Linked DNA regions of Persicimonas caeni. The protein of the gene in region 1 interacts with the protein of each later gene in a pairwise test. Links are inferred from orthologs where the notes say so. Each region holds a gene or a part of one and is shown in the gene's direction. Other genes may lie near its edges.

The links. Proteins that work in one complex are often made in the same cells at the same time.
Region 2: the proteins of FIV42_RS28415 (region 1) and FIV42_RS08600 interact in binary tests that used the Escherichia coli proteins (3 or more experiments, as listed by UniProt). The link is inferred for Persicimonas caeni from one-to-one orthologs.

What each region holds. Positions count from the first base shown.
Region 1 is NZ_CP041186.1:7,636,758-7,644,177, reverse strand. What follows is about bases 2,716-5,624. They hold FIV42_RS28415 (ABC-F family ATP-binding cassette domain-containing protein), read left to right. Parts: upstream 2,716-3,131; coding sequence 3,132-5,117; downstream 5,118-5,624. Other genes in these bases: FIV42_RS28410 (penicillin-binding transpeptidase domain-containing protein), read right to left, coding at 5,142-5,624; FIV42_RS28420 (PEGA domain-containing protein), read right to left, coding at 2,716-3,020. Also shown: FIV42_RS28425 (HEAT repeat domain-containing protein), read left to right, coding at 1-1,785; more of FIV42_RS28420, read right to left, coding at 1,908-2,715; more of FIV42_RS28410, read right to left, coding at 5,625-6,554; FIV42_RS28400 (J domain-containing protein), read left to right, coding at 7,014-7,420. UniProt on the Escherichia coli protein: Genetic data indicate it may be involved in ribosome assembly or function.
Region 2 is NZ_CP041186.1:2,305,757-2,313,685, forward strand. Bases 1,760-5,177 are described here. They hold FIV42_RS08600 (2-oxoglutarate dehydrogenase E1 component), read left to right. Parts: upstream 1,760-2,115; coding sequence 2,116-4,977; downstream 4,978-5,177. Also shown: atpF (F0F1 ATP synthase subunit B), read right to left, coding at 1-112; FIV42_RS08590 (ATP synthase F0 subunit B), read right to left, coding at 184-663; odhB (2-oxoglutarate dehydrogenase complex dihydrolipoyllysine-residue succinyltransferase), read left to right, coding at 5,342-6,562; lpdA (dihydrolipoyl dehydrogenase), read left to right, coding at 6,574-7,929. UniProt on the Escherichia coli protein: E1 component of the 2-oxoglutarate dehydrogenase (OGDH) complex which catalyzes the decarboxylation of 2-oxoglutarate, the first step in the conversion of 2-oxoglutarate to succinyl-CoA and CO(2).

The sequences.
Region 1 (7,420 bases):
AAGAAAGAGCTTCAAGGCTACGTCGACACCAACGTCAAAGTCGACGACGCCGAGGCCAAGCAGGCGGCTCTGTTGACCCAGGGCCGCATCGGCGGCCGGGCGTCGCGCAAAGCCATCGAAGAGCACAAAGAGGCGAAGGACAAGCGAGTCAAGATCGCCGCCTCGATGGGGCTGATGATGGCCGGCGACCGCCGGGCTGACAACGAGCTGGTCGACCAACTCAAGGACGACTCTCAGCTCTATCTGACCCTCAGCGAGATCGTGACCGTACTTCCCGACAAGCAGGAAGCCAAGCTACTCGCGCGTGTCATCAAGAAGGCGGACGACAACCGCAAGCGCGACGTCATGCGCTATGCGGCGCAGCAGCACGGCGAGCTGTACGAAGAGCTTCTGGGCGATTACCTGACCGACCGCGACGACAAAGAGCGAGCGGCCGCGGTTGAGGCCGCTTTGTTCACCACCCGTGACGAAGCCGCCGATTACGCCCAGAAGATGGTCGACAGCCGCCGCAAGGCGATTCGTGCCGACGGCGTCAAGCTGGCCATCGGTCTGACCAACCGTCCCGGGGGCTCCAAAAAGGCGGTCGCCGCTCTCGAAGACGCACTCGGCGACCGCGAGGATGCCATCGCCGACAAGGCAGCGCGCCACCTGGTGACGCTGGGCAACAAAAAGGGCGTTGCGCACATCGTCGAAAAGCTCGGCAAGGCGAAGGAAGACGACCAGAAAAAGGAACTCGCCGAGTTTCTGCTCCAGCATGACGCTAGCGTCTCCGAGAAGGCCGCCAAGCCTTTGATGGAGTCGGAGAATAAGGACCTCAAGGCGCTCGGCTGGCAACTCGCCGCGACCGGCGCCGGAGACGAGATGGTCGAAAAGGCCAAGGAGCTGTTCTCCAGCACGAAGTACGACGAGCGCCTCATCGGCATCAAAGCGTTGGCACGCACGGGCAACAAGTCGGCCATCAGCACCCTCGGCCGAGCGCTGTTCGATGGCGACAAGCGCATTCGCCTCTACGGGGCGAAGGGCCTGGGCCGCACCGGCGACGCCGAGGCGCTGAACTTCCTCAAGAAGGCGATCGGCGGCGAGCGCGACCGGGAAGTCAAGATCGCGGTCATCGAGGCCGTGTCGCGCATCGACGACAAGAATTCGCTCAACCTGCTTCGCTTCCAGACCACTGCGCGTGACCCCCAGGTCAAGCTCGCCGTGGTCCAAGGAATTCGTCGCCTCGGCCAAGACGGTGGGGTCAAAGCCCTCAAGGTGGTCCAACAGGACCGCAATCTCGACGTCAAATGGCAGGCGTTCCTGACCGCGCTGGAGCTCGAGCCCAAGCAGGGCCTGTCGCAGATGAAGAAGGCGCTGCGCAAGCCGCCCACTGGCTTCATGAGCGATATCGAGAAGCTCGACGCCGACACCCGAGACAAAGTCGTCGAGTATCTGCTCATCAACGGCGACACCAACACACGCGCCGCCGCCATGAGCACCGCCCGGCGCATCGGCGAGCCGATGTTCGACATCTACCGCAAGGTCGTCGTCGACTCGGACGCCCCGGACAATGTGCGCCGTATGGCCGTCGTGGCACTCAGCGAAAAGCGCGATCCGAAGGACAAGTCGCTCTTCGAGAAGCTCGTGCGCAAGTCCGACAACAAGGCCATCCAGCACATCGCCGCTTGGACGCTCACCGAGTATGCCACCGAGGACCTCGAGGCGACCTTCCGCGGCCTGTTGGGCCACAAGGACCCGGCCATCAAGTCCATCGCAGCCTACGGCCTCGCCGCGGTGAACGACTGATGGTTCACGCAATCGCGTAAACGAGAAAAGGCGGCCCGTCGCGGGCCGCCTTTTCTTTTTACTCTTTTTCTTTTTACTCTTTTTCTTTTTACTCTTTTTCTTTCTATCTTTTTCGCTGCAGTTCAGAACCCGATGCGCACGCCGACCGAAGCGCTGTCGGCGCCCACGTTGACCGTCGGCTCGATGTCGGTCTCGTCGGTCGACGGTTGCTCGGACTCGGCGCCGCCGGCGTAGGTCTCATAGAGCAAGTAGCCGCCGGCCGCGAAGCCGACCGCGGCAACCGAGTAGCCGATGATGCTCATCGTGTAGGCCGAATCCATGTCGTCTTGGAGCTTGTTGGCGCGCTCGGTCGAAGCGGCGGGGCACAAGGCGTCGCCACAGATCATCGACTCGGCCTCAGAATCGTAGCTGCTGACTTGGGTCGTGCCGAGGACGCCGGCGACAAGACCCACCGTGCCGAGGCCGACTGCGGTCCAGCCAGGCACGGCATAGTTGTTCGAGGCCACTGCGCCGGGCGCTTCGACTGCTTTGGCGCCTTCGAAGTCGAAGATCACTTTCGAGACCTTGCCGCGGTGGAGCATCACTTTCTTGGACTTTTTCTGGCCGTCAGCCGTTCGTACAGTGACGGCATGTTCACCAAGCGGAAGTTTCGACAGCGTCGTCGGCCCTTGGCCGACTTTTTCGCCGTCGAAGAAGACCTCGGCGTCGGAAGCGCCGTTGACGGCGACCTCGAGCTTGCCGACGTCGCCGTACAGGAAGCCTTCGATGACCGCGCGCACGCCTTGCTTGATCTGCTCGGTGTTGCCCTCGATCGTCTTGTCGCTGACCTCGCGCACGAATTCGCCCCGGGCGAAGTCGAACATCTTGAGGCTAAAGAGGTAGACGTTCTCGGAGCGCTCGACCGAGCCGTACACGATGCGGTCACCCTCGACGAAGTCGCTCAGCCCGGCCAGACATTCGGCATTGGCGGATTCGCAACCGAGCGTCAAAATGAGGTCGTTGATGCTCACGTCGCCGCCGGGCTTGACGTGCATCTCGGGGTGCCCATCAATGGCCTCGTGCAGCGCCATATAGAAGTCGTCCATCACCGCCTGGTCGGCGTTGAAGGTCTCGAACTTCAGGATGACCACGCTGGCACCTGAACTGTCCCCTTGCTTGCCATCCTGGGCAAAGGCGGGTAGTGCGAGCAGGGTCAGGAGGATCAAAACTGCAACAGCGAAAAAGCGGTGGATCATCGTGACACCATCGATGGGAGCACTCGTCCCGGCGCTATGGCGGCATTTCAATGCCTGCGGCGCCCGGATATGTACGGAATTTGTTAGAACGAAAGTACCAGCGGTACACCAATGATTCAACTCGACTCCATCTCCAAAGCCTACGGCGGCGACCAACTCTTCGAGTCGCTCACGTGGAAACTCCCCGATGACGCCGTCCTCGGACTGGTTGGCGCCAACGGAGCCGGCAAGTCGACGCTGTTTCGCATCATCTGCGGCGAGGAGGAGCCCGACCGCGGCCGCGTGGTCATTCCACGCCACGTCACCGTCGGTTACCTGCCGCAGGAGGTCACCGAGGTCCACACCGGAAGTGTCCTCGATGTCATTCTCGAAGGGGCAGGGGAGTTGCTGGAGCTCGAGGACCGGCTCGCAGAGCTAGAGATCAAGCTCGAGGCCGCCGACGGCGCCGAGTCCGAAGAGCTGAGCCACGTCTATGGCGAGCTCCAGGAGCGCTTTCGACGCGGCGGCGGGTACTCGATTCGCGGCAAGGCACGACAGATCGCCGCCGGGCTCGGCTTCGGCGACGATGAGGTCGACCGGCCCATGCAGGAGTTCTCCGGTGGCTGGCGCATGCGCGCTCTGGTCGGTCGGCTGCTGCTGTCTGGCCCCGACGTGCTGCTGCTCGACGAGCCCACCAACCACCTCGATCTCGAGAGCCTCGAATGGCTCGAGAGCTACTTGAAGAATTACGACGGTACGATCGTCATCATCAGCCACGATCGCTACTTCTTGAACCGGCTGGCCGACCAGATTGCCGAACTCGCCAACAACACGGTCCGTAGTTTCGTCGGTAACTACGACGCCTACCTCGAGCAGCGTGACGAGCTTCGCGAGCGCTTGCAGAAAGAGCGCGAGCAACAAGAAAAAGAGATCGCCCAGATCCAAGAGTTCATCGATCGGTTTCGCTACAAGGCATCGAAGGCCCCGCAGGTGCAGAGCCGGATCAAGATGCTCGAGAAGATCGAGCTCGTCGAGGTCCCGCCCGACAACACCCCCAATATCTCCTTCGAGTTCCCGCAGCCGCCACGGGTCGGCAAACGTGTGGCGACACTCGACGGAGTGCGCAAGGCCTACGACGATAATGTCGTCTTCGACGGTCTCGACTTTACGGTATTTCGCGGCGATAAGCTCGCGCTCGTCGGGCCCAACGGCGCAGGCAAGTCGACAATGCTCAAGCTCTTGGCCGGAGCCATCGAGCCCAACACGGGCACGATCGAGCTCGGCCACCGCGTCGAAGTTTCGTACTTCGCCCAGCACTCGGTCGACCAGCTCGATTTGAGCCGCACCGTCTTGGGCGAGATGGAGGCGACCGCCTCGACCGAAGCCTTCCCGCGCATCCGAAGCGTGCTCGGCGCGTTCAACTTCTCGGAAGCGGACGTCGAAAAACAGATCTCGGTGCTTTCGGGCGGCGAGAAGAGCCGCTTGGCGCTCGCCAAGATGCTCCTGGAACCCGCGGGGTTGCTGCTCTTGGACGAGCCGACCAACCACCTCGACATCACGTCTCGTCAGATGCTCGAGCAGGCGCTGCAGAAGTTCGAGGGAGCCTTTTGCGTCGTCTCTCACGACCGCTACTTCCTCAACGAAATCGTCGAGAAGGTCGCGCATATCGAGGCCGGTGAGATCACCGAGTACGACGGCGACTACGATTATTACCGTTGGAAACACGCCCAGCGCGTGCCGTCCGACGACGAAGGAGCAGAGCTCGCCGCCGACGGCGCCGGCGATGACGCCTCGCGCCAACTGACCAAAAAAGAGATTCGCCAGCGCTCGGCCGAAATCCGCAAGCGACGCGACGCCGAGACGCGTGAACTGCGAAAGAAGCTCGACAAGATCGAATCGGAGATTGCCACGGTCGAGGAGCGACACGGCGAAATTGAGGCGCAGCTCGCCAAGCCCGAGACGTACGAAGATGGCGAACTCACCTCGAGCCTGAATCAGGAGTTTGCGGAGGTCGAGGGCAGGCTCGAAGAGCTGATGCTCGAATGGGAGGAGGTCGGCGCCGAGCTCGAAAAAATCGAGCGCCGCTACCTCAAAGAGGAAGCGGCGCTCAAACAGTAGACGAAGCCGGAGAGGGCGGTGGAGTTAATTCGCCGCCAACTCGCTGGCGGCCTTCTTCGCCTTCTCGTCCAGAATCTCGTAGTACTTGCGAAGGGTCTCGCTCGCGGCAAAGTGCCCTTTGATCCACCACTTCGGCTTGTTGCACGCCAGGCCGGCGACCGCGGCTTGCTGACCGCTCTTGTCCTTGCCGAAGCCCACGAACCACGTGAATCCGAGGTAGGGGTCCTTGTTCGACAGGGTGCCGGTCTTTCCGGCGACGGTCACGTCGTTGGGGAACGCGCGGCGGTGAGCGAAGTAGCGGCGCGCCGTGCCTTTCTCGGCGGTGCCCTCGAGCATCTTGGCCAGCACTTTCGCCGTCTTCTTCGACATCACGCGGCGCAACACGCGCGGCTCGAACTCATAGAGCGTCTCGCCGCTCGGATCGACGTACTTGTCGATGAGGGTGGGGCGCATCATCACGCCGTCGTTGGCCACCGAGGCAGCGATCAGGGCTCCGTGAAGCGGGCTCAGGTAGGTATGCCAGAACCCGGCGGCGAGGCGCGCTCGTTCGATGGGATCTTCGACGATGTCGGCCTTGCTCGTTTGGACGGGCAGTTCGAACGGAATCTCGGTGTTGTAGCCGAATCGTTCTGCCCAGACCCTCAGATCGTCACGACTGAGCTTTTTGTAGGCGAGCTTGGCCATGATCGAGTTGATCGACCAGGCCAGGGCGTCTCCCAGATCGGCGCACTTGTGGTCGCGACGCGGGTCGCCTTTGATGTTGCGCTCCGAAAGGCGGCTGCGACCACCGTGGTAGCAGATCTGCTCGGTCGGGCTGACGCCGGCACTTTCGACGAGCGCCGCGGCGGTCACGATCTTGAAGACCGACGCCGACGGCGCCTTCGGGCGCCGGGCGATCTCATCGTACGAAGACCCTTCTTTGGAGTGGCTCACCAGCGCCAGAACGCGCCCGGTGGCCGGCTCGACGAGAGCCACGCCGCCGTGGGGCACATTTTTCTGCTCGAGCACCTTCTCCATGTGGTCTTGAACCGACGGCTCGATGGTCAAATAGACCTTGCCGCCATTGGGAAGGGTCTGCACGAGCTTGTCGCCTTCGCGCTTGGCCTTGCTGATGTCGAGGCCGGCTTCGACCCAGTCCTCGGGCACCACGCGAACGGGCACCGGCTCGAACGCCTTGGCGGCCTGGGCGATGCGCTTGGCCTTGGCTTTGGCCTCAGCGGTGGCCTGGGCGCTGCCTTCCGGATCGAGGCGCCGAAGGGCGCTCTCGGTCGCCGCAGCTCGTTCGGCGCTCTCGTAGGCGCGTTGCACGTGATCTTGCGGACGCTCGTCTGCACCGGCGGTCAGTGACGTAAACGCCACCGCCATCGCGGAGAGGCCAGCCGCGCAGACGGCGAAGCGAAAAAAGTCGGGTCTAGATTGTTCTTCGTGATCAAACATTTATCCTAAATCTGGCCAAAAGAACGAGATCGGTCAAGGGATTTTTGGCGCGATCGCGCCAGGACCCGCGCTGTGTGTGCTTTAGCGTTGCCGCACTGTGGTTGTACGACATCCACCGTGGGTGTCAAACTTTTTGGGAAATATTCTCCCAAGAATTACGTTTTTTGCTTGACGACCGCCGGAGGTTAGACTAGAAATCGCCGTCCCGAGGGCGAGGTAGCATTTTTCGCCCATCGATGTGGCTACGTAGCTCAGTCGGTTAGAGCGAGCGGCTCATATCCGCTAGGTCGGGGGTTCGAATCCCTCCGTAGCTACTAAGAACACGCCAGACCCCAGTCGCCGTATGGTGACTGGGGTTTTCGCGTTCTTGCTTTCTGCGGAGGGCCCGTATTAATCTGGTGGAGGAGTTCATCCTACATATCCAAATACACCGCCGACTCACACGTTCAGCGAGTGACCATGTCCGACAATATTGAGGAAGTCCGTCGTAAGATCGACGAGATGCACGCGCGCCTCGACGAAGACACTTACTACGAGCTGCTCGAGCTCGAGCCCGAGGCCAAGCCCGGCAAAAAAGAGGTGATGAAGCAATTTCGCCTCAAAGCCAAGGATTGGCACGCCGACCGCTACAGCGGCTATGAGCTGAGCGCGGAGTATAAGCAAAAGCTCCAAGAGATTTTTGCCGCGCTCAACACCGCCCAGCAGACGCTGTCCGATATCGATAAGAAGGCCGACTACGATTTCCAGCTCGAGGCCGGCGACCAGAATATCGAGAATGTCATCAATGCCGAGGGCGCGTTCCGCCGTGGCAACAACATGCTGCAAACGGGCAGCTACAAGGGCGCACACGAGCAATTCAAGCGCGC
Region 2 (7,929 bases), 5.3 Mb from region 1 along the record:
ACGGGAAGCCGTGGCCGCCACCTGCGGCGGCGAAAGCCGGCTGGGCGAACAGCAGCACGGCACAACCGGCCAGCACTGCCAATTTAACGGGAGTTGGGGCTCGAAATTTCATCGGTTCAGCCTCTGGTAAACTCGCGTCCACTACTGCTAGCGAGCCACGACTGCTAGCAAACAGGTGGCTCGTTAGCTCGGAAGAATCTTGGCGGTCATCGCGTCGGCCAGGCCCTGGGCGCGCTTCTCGATGTCGGATCGAGCCGAATCGACCTTCTTGGCGATCCGATCGCGCTCCTCTTTGAGCTTGCCCTGAATCTCTTCGCGCACCTCTTGGACCATGTCGTTTTGCTTTTGGATCCCTTGGTTGCGAAGCGACTCGCGCACGTCCTGGGCGTCACGACGCGCCTGGCGCATCTTCTCTTCGTACTCTTCGATCACCCGCCCGGCGCGCGTCTCCATCTCGGCGGCCTCTTCGCGGGCGCCTTCCACCCCGTCTTCGCGCGCGTCGACCGCCTGTAGATAGGGGCGGAAGAGCACGAAGTGCAGGAAGAAAAGCACGAAGAAGAACAAGATCATCTGAACGATGATCGTTCCATCGACATCGATAGCAGCAGCCGCCATCACAGGGGCGACTTGACTGGCGGAAATGGTGGCCATTGTATTGAACATCACCGGCTCTCGGCTTTGAAAAGAACTACCAAGATGCAGCCTCTAGCGCTGCGCCAGAAGGCTTCGACGAGCCCTCCGGAGAACGCGCGGCGGAACTAACACGCGTGATTTACGGGTGTCAAGCTATAGAGTGGGGGGAATTCAGCACGTTGCGCGCCCTGCCCTCATTGCGCACCGCCGAGACATCTGTGCAACGCGTCGGATCGCGCGGACACTCCCGAGTAATAAGGTTTCGGGGCGGGGGGGAAACTCGAGAAGTGACAATCGGTGTGACGACTAGAAGGTGTTGTCGTCGGCGCGCACACCTTTCTTTCAGACCATCCGAAGCGCCGAACAGCTTTGCGTTCGGGCCCCATCGTCTGTTTTGGGGAGGCCGGTCACGGTTTCGGTTTCGGTTTCGGTTTCCGGTCGCCGGTCGCCGGTTTCCGGTCGCCGGGTGCCGAACCCGTGACCGTGACCGTCTGATCATCCCACACATCTCATTTGCCGATGCGGAGCCGGGGCTTGCCCACTTGTTTTGCTAAGCAGGGGTTGGTCGGCGTTGAGGAATCGCACGCCCGACCCCAAGGAGAGCCTTGGGGCTGCACCGGCGAGGGCTCCGCGGGCAGCAAGCAGCCGCTCCGCGTGCCGCAACACGGTGCCTGACACCTCGTCGACGCCATCCCGCACATCTTTGTTGATGCGCTGCGTTGACGGTCGGGGCGCGGTCGTCCCCGGCCGCCGGGGTCCGTCTCGGGCCCCGCACGTGTTCGCGCAAGGCGTGTGCCTTGCTTCAGACACGCGACAACACGGCGCCTGACACCGCGTCGACCGCTCCGTGATCGTGATCGTCGTCGTGATCGGCGGTTGTCGTTCGCGGCGAGACAAACGGCCGATCACGATCACGACGACGATCACGGCCGCACAACACGGTGACTGACACCTCACCGTCAACCCACTTCGTGGGCCTCGATGGACGGGTTCGCCGACCACAACACGGTGTCTGGCACCTCGTCGTCGCGGGGTCCGTCTCGGGCCCCGCACGTGTTTGGGCAAGGCGTGTGCCTTGCAAAAGACACGCAAGCTGGGGCGCCGGTCACGGTCACGGTTTCGGTTTCGGTTTCCGGATCCGGTTTCCGGTCGCCGGTTTCCGGTCGCCGGTTTCCGGATCCGGTTTCCGGCCGCCGGTCGCCGGTCGCCGGGTGCCGGACCCGTGACCGTGACCGTAATCCGTGACCGTAACCGTAATCCGTGACCGTGACCGTAATCCGTGACCGTGACCGTGACCGTAATCCGTGACCGTGACCGTAATCCGTGACCGTAACCGGACCCGTAACCGTGACCGTAAACGTAGCCATCCCCACGATCCTCCTCACCGATGTTCTTGACCCTGCCCCCACCATGCGCCATGTTGTTCGGGAAAATTCGTGGACCGCTGTACCAACATTAATGCCACAAACGAGACACGACGCCGTGACTGACCAACCTTCGGAAAAGACCGAATTTACAGGCGATAACCTCACCTATATCGAACAGTTGTACGCTCAGTACCTGGACGACCCCTCCTCGGTCGATCCGAGCTGGAAGCCGGTGTTCGATGAGTATCTGGCCGATCGCGGCGCCGCCAAGCAGAAGCCGTCGTTTCGGCCGCGCACGATCTTTCGGTCGGGCACGACCACGACCAACGGCAACTCGAACGGCGAGGCGGTCTACGTCGACAAGGTGCACAACACCACCGTCGGCGCGCCGGGGCGCACCGAGGGGTTTGCCGCGCGTATCGAAGCTCTCGTGCGCGCGTACCGTCTTCATGGCCACTTGATCGCCAAGATCGACCCCCTCGACCGAAGCCGCCCGCCGGCGCCGCCCGAACTCGATCCGGCCACCTACGGCTTCTCGGACAGCGATCTCGACACGCCCGTGCGCTGCGAGCCGCTGTTCGGCTCCAACGAGACCAGCTCGCTGCGCGAGGTGCTCGAGCGCCTCAAGCAGCTCTACTGCGACGGGATCGCCGTCGAGTACCAGGACATGCCCGTGTCTCGGTCGCGCTCCTGGCTGCGCGAGCAGATCGAAAAGAATAGCTACGCGTCCATCGACGGCGCCGACGAGAAGAAGCGCATCCTGCAGCGCCTCATCGAGGCCGACTCCTTCGAGTCGTTCCTGCACAAGAAGTACGTGGGTGCCAAGCGCTTCTCGATCACCGGCGGTGACACGCTCATCCCGATGCTCGACGCCATGCTCAACGAGTTGGGCCGTCTGGGCGCCGAGGAGATCATCTTCGGCATGGCGCACCGCGGCCGGCTTAACGTGCTGCACAACATCATGGGCAAGCCGGCCGATGCGATGCTCTCGGAGTTCGAGCGCAGCCCCGAGCCCGAGGAGTATATCGGCTCGAGCGACGTCAAATATCACATGGGCTACTCGAGCGACTTCGAGACGACCTCGGGGCGCAACCTGCACCTGTCGTTGTGCTTCAACCCGAGCCACCTCGAGTTCGTCAACCCGGTCGTCCAGGGCCGCGCCCGCGCCAAGCAGCACCGTCGCGGCGATGCGCTCGCCCGCGAGGAGATCGTGCCGGTGCTCATGCACGGCGACGCCGCCTTCAGCGGCCAGGGTATCGTGACCGAGTCGCTCAACCTGAGCCGGCTCGACGCCTACAACGTGGGCGGCACGATCCACATCGTCATCAACAACCAGATCGGCTTTACCACCGAGCCCAAAGACGGCCGCTCGACGACCTACGCCACCGACGTCGCCAAGATGCTGTCGGTGCCCATCTTCCACGTCAACGGCGACGACCCGGAAGCGTGCGTGCGCGTGATGAAGCTGGCGGCCAAGTACCGCCAGATGTTCCAAGAGGACGTCATCATCGACCTGGTCTGCTACCGCGAGTACGGCCACAACGAGGGCGACGAGCCGCGCTACACCCAGCCGGTCATGTACCAGCGCATCGAGGGCCTGGCCCCCGTGCGCAAGAAGTACACCCAGGAACTGCTCGAAGAGGGCGTCATCGACCAAGAGGAGGCCGACCGGCGCTGGGACGAGCGCATGGAGATGTACTCCAGGACCTTCGAGAAGGTGCACACCTCGCCTAAAAAGAAGACCGTCGACACCATGAACGGGCTCTGGGAGCCCTACGAGGGTGGCGACGTCGACGCCACGGCCGAAGTCGAGACCGCCGTCGCTCGCGAGCGCCTCGAAGAATTGGGCACGCTGCTCTCCGAGGTCCCCGACGACTTTACGCCCCACCGTACCCTCAAGCGTCTACTCAAGACGCGCAAGGAGATGGCCACCGGCAATAAGCCGCTCGACTGGGGCATGGGCGAAGCGCTGGCGTACGCCACGTTGCTGACCGACAACCACTCGATTCGCATGAGCGGCCAAGATGCCATCCGCGGCACGTTCAGCCACCGCCACGCGGCGGTCTTCGACGCCGAGACCGGCCTCGATTACTGGCCGGCGCGCCACCTTCAAGACGAGCAGGGCGAGCTCGAGGTCTACAACAGCCTGCTCTCGGAGGCGGCCGTGGTCGGCTTCGAGTACGGCTACAGCCTCGACTACCCCGACGGCCTGACGATCTGGGAAGCGCAGTTCGGCGACTTCTCCAACGGCGCTCAGGTGATCATGGACCAGTTCATCAGCTCGGGCGAAGACAAGTGGAAGCGCTTGAGCGGTCTGGTCATGCTGCTTCCGCACGGCTACGAGGGCCAGGGCCCCGAGCACTCGAGCGCGCGTCTGGAGCGCTACCTGCAGCTTTGCGCCGAAGACAACATGTTCGTGTGCAACCCGACCAACCCGGCGCAGTACTTCCACATGATGCGCCGGCACATGATGCGCGCGGTCCGAAAGCCGCTCATCGTCATGACCCCCAAGAGCCTGCTGCGCCACCGCGACGCGACCTCCACGCTCGAAGATCTGAGCGAGGGTAGCTTCCAGCCGATCTTGGGTGAGACCGACGAGCGCGTCGACCCGAAGAAGGCCAAGCGCGTCATCCTGTGCTCGGGCAAGGTCTACTACGACCTGGCCAGCTACCGTGCCGAGAACGAGCACTTCGACACCGCGATTCTGCGCGTCGAGCAGCTCTTCCCGCTGCGCGAGGCCAAGCTCGAAGAGGCGCTCGCCAAGTTCTCCAACCGCGAAGAGGTGGTCTGGGTCCAAGAAGAGCCCAAGAATATGGGCGCTTGGACGTACATCTTCCCGCGGCTGCTCGACGTGCTCGGCCCCGAGCATATGCCCAGCTACGTGGGCCGTCGCGCCAGCGCCAGCCCGGCGACCGGCTCGCCGGAGGCCCACGACATCGAGCAGGCGACCCTGGTGCGTGAGGCGTTCGGCGACTGAGCAATGGGCGAGAGCCTTGCTTTGCGTCGCCCCCCATCCGCCTCGCGCTGTACGACGCGCGAGGCACCTTCCCCGAGGGGAAGGGATGCCCCTGCGAAAAGCTACGTGGTCCAGAAAAGCTAAGGCAGCCCTTCCCCCGGGGGAAGGTGCCCGTAGCGAAGCGAAGGGCGGATGGGGGGCGCCAAGAACCCACCACTTCCTAAATCTCCACTCTCCCCTTGAAACCTAGCACTAAGCGCGTAGACTGCCCGTGGTTTGCGTGAGGGTGCGATTCGCAGTCGCACGCACAACTCCAAATTTCTTTGTAATTAAGTAGATGTAATCAGCCGGTGCGTCGACGCACCGCGAGCCAAAGAGGCAACCCATGAGCGTTACCGTCGAGGTCCCGTCGCTGGGAGAATCGGTCACCGAAGGCTACGTCGCCGAGTGGAAGAAAAAAGAGGGCGACTACATCGCCGAGGACGAGGTCCTCGTCGAGTTGGAGACCGACAAAATCACTATCACGGTGCCGTCGCCGGTGTCGGGGACCATCACCGCGCTCAAGGCCGACATCGATGATGCCGTCGCCGTCGGCGAAGTGATCGCCGAGATCGAGCCCGGCGAGGCTCCCGAAGGCGCCGGTGAAGCCGAAGAGACCGTCGAAGCCGAAGCCGAGACGGCCGAAAAGGCTGCCGAGCCGGTCGAGACTCACGAGGGCCTGAGCCCGGCGGTCGCCCGCCTGGTCGAAGAGCACAACCTCGACCCGTCCGACATCGAGGGCAGCGGCCCCGACGGGCGCATCCTCAAAGGCGACGTCCTCGCCCACGTCGAGGGCGGCAAGGCCAAGAAGAAGCCCGCCGACGCCGGCGTCGAAGTGCGCCGCGCCCCGCAGGTCGAGACGCAGCAGACCGAAGAGCGCGTCAAGATGAGCCGGCTTCGCCAGACCATCGCCAAGCGACTGGTCTCCGCGCAGCAAGACGCGGCCATGCTGACGACCTTCCAAGAGGCCGACATGAGCGGCGTCATGGAGCTTCGCAAGAAGTACAAGCAGAAGTTCCTCGACAAGTACGACGTCAAGCTCGGCTTCATGAGCTTCTTCGTCAAAGCGGCCATCGAGGCGCTCAAGGCCTACCCGGCGGTCAACGCCGAGATCGACGGCAACGAGATCGTCTACAAGAACTACTACAATATCGGCGTGGCCGTCGGCGGCGGCGAGAAAGGCCTGGTCGTCCCGGTCATCAAGAATGCCGACCAGCTCAGCTTCGCCGAGGTCGAGCTGACCATCAACGAGCTCGTCGGCAAGGTGAAGAGCAACTCCCTGACGATGGAAGATCTGCAGGGTGGCACCTTCTCGATCACCAACGGCGGCATCTACGGCTCGATGCTCTCCACGCCCATCCTCAACCCGCCGCAGAGCGGCATCTTGGGCATGCACAACATCGTCGAGCGCCCCGTCGCCGTCGACGGCGAAGTGGTCATCCGCCCGGTGATGTACCTGGCGCTGAGCTACGACCACCGCATCATCGACGGACGTGAAGCCGTGTCGTTCCTGGTGCGTCTCAAAGAGTGCATCGAGAATCCGGAGCGGATTCTTCTCGAAATCTAAAAGGTTTTACAATGTACGATCTAGTAGTCATTGGTTCGGGCCCCGGCGGCTATATCGCCGCCATTCGTGCTGCTCAACTCGGCATGAACGTGGCCTGCGTGGAGAAGTACGACAGCTACGGCGGCACCTGCCTCAACGTCGGGTGCATCCCGTCGAAGGCGCTGCTCGACTCGAGCGAAAGGTTCGCCGAGGTCAACCACGCGCTTGCCGACCACGGCATCAACGTGGGCGAGGTCGAGCTCGACCTCGACAAGATGCAGGCGCGCCGCCGCAAGGTCGTCGAGGACTCGGCCAACGGCGTCAACTTCCTGTTCGGCAAGAACAAGATCGACGGCATCCACGGGTTCGCGACCATCAAGGACAAGAATACCGTCGAGGTCGATCTCAACGACGGCGACACCAAGACGCTCGAGACCAAGAAGATCTTGATCGCCACCGGCTCGAAGCCCTCGCAGCTTCCCGGCATCGAGTTCGACGACGAGCATATCCTCGATTCGACCTGGGCCCTCGAGCTCGACGAAGTCCCCGAGCACCTCATTGTGATCGGTGCCGGCGTCATCGGACTCGAGATGGGCTCCATCTGGTCGCGCCTGGGCGCCAAAGTCACCGTCATCGAGTACCTCCCCCAGATTCTGGGCGGTCGTGCCGACAAAGAGGTGATGAAGAAAGGCAAGCGCATCTTCGAAAAGCAGGGCCTCGAGTTCGTCATGAACGCGATGGTCACCGGCGCCGAGGTCAAAGACGGCCAGGTCGAGGTGAGCTACCAGCCGCGCGACGACGAAGAGAAGACCGAGACGCTCACCGGCGACAAGCTTCTGGTCGCCGTGGGTCGCTCGCCGTACACCGAAGGTCTGGGCCTGGAGAATATCGGGCTGGAGACCGACGATCGCGGCTTCATCCACGTCGACGGCAACTACGAGACGAGCGTCGAGGGCGTCTACGCCATCGGCGACGTCATCCCCGGCCCCATGCTCGCCCACCTGGCCGAGCACGAGGGCGTGGTCGCCGTCGAGCGCATGAACGGCATGGGCTCGCACGTGCTCTACGAAGCGGTGCCCGACGTGGTCTACACCCACCCCGAGATCGCCAGCGTCGGCAAGACCGCCGCACAGCTCGACGAAGAGGGCGTGGAGTACAAGACCGGCAAGTTCATGTTCCGCGCCAACGGTCGCGCCCGCGCCATCAACGACACCGACGGGTTCGTCAAAGTCCTGGCCGACGCCAAGACCGACCGCATCCTCGGCGCCCATATCCTGGGCCCGCAGGCCGGCGACCTGATCGCCGAATTGGCCGTCGCGATGGAATTCTGGGGAAGCTCGGAAGACGTCGCGCGCAGCTCGCACGCACACCCGAGCTTGGCCGAGGTG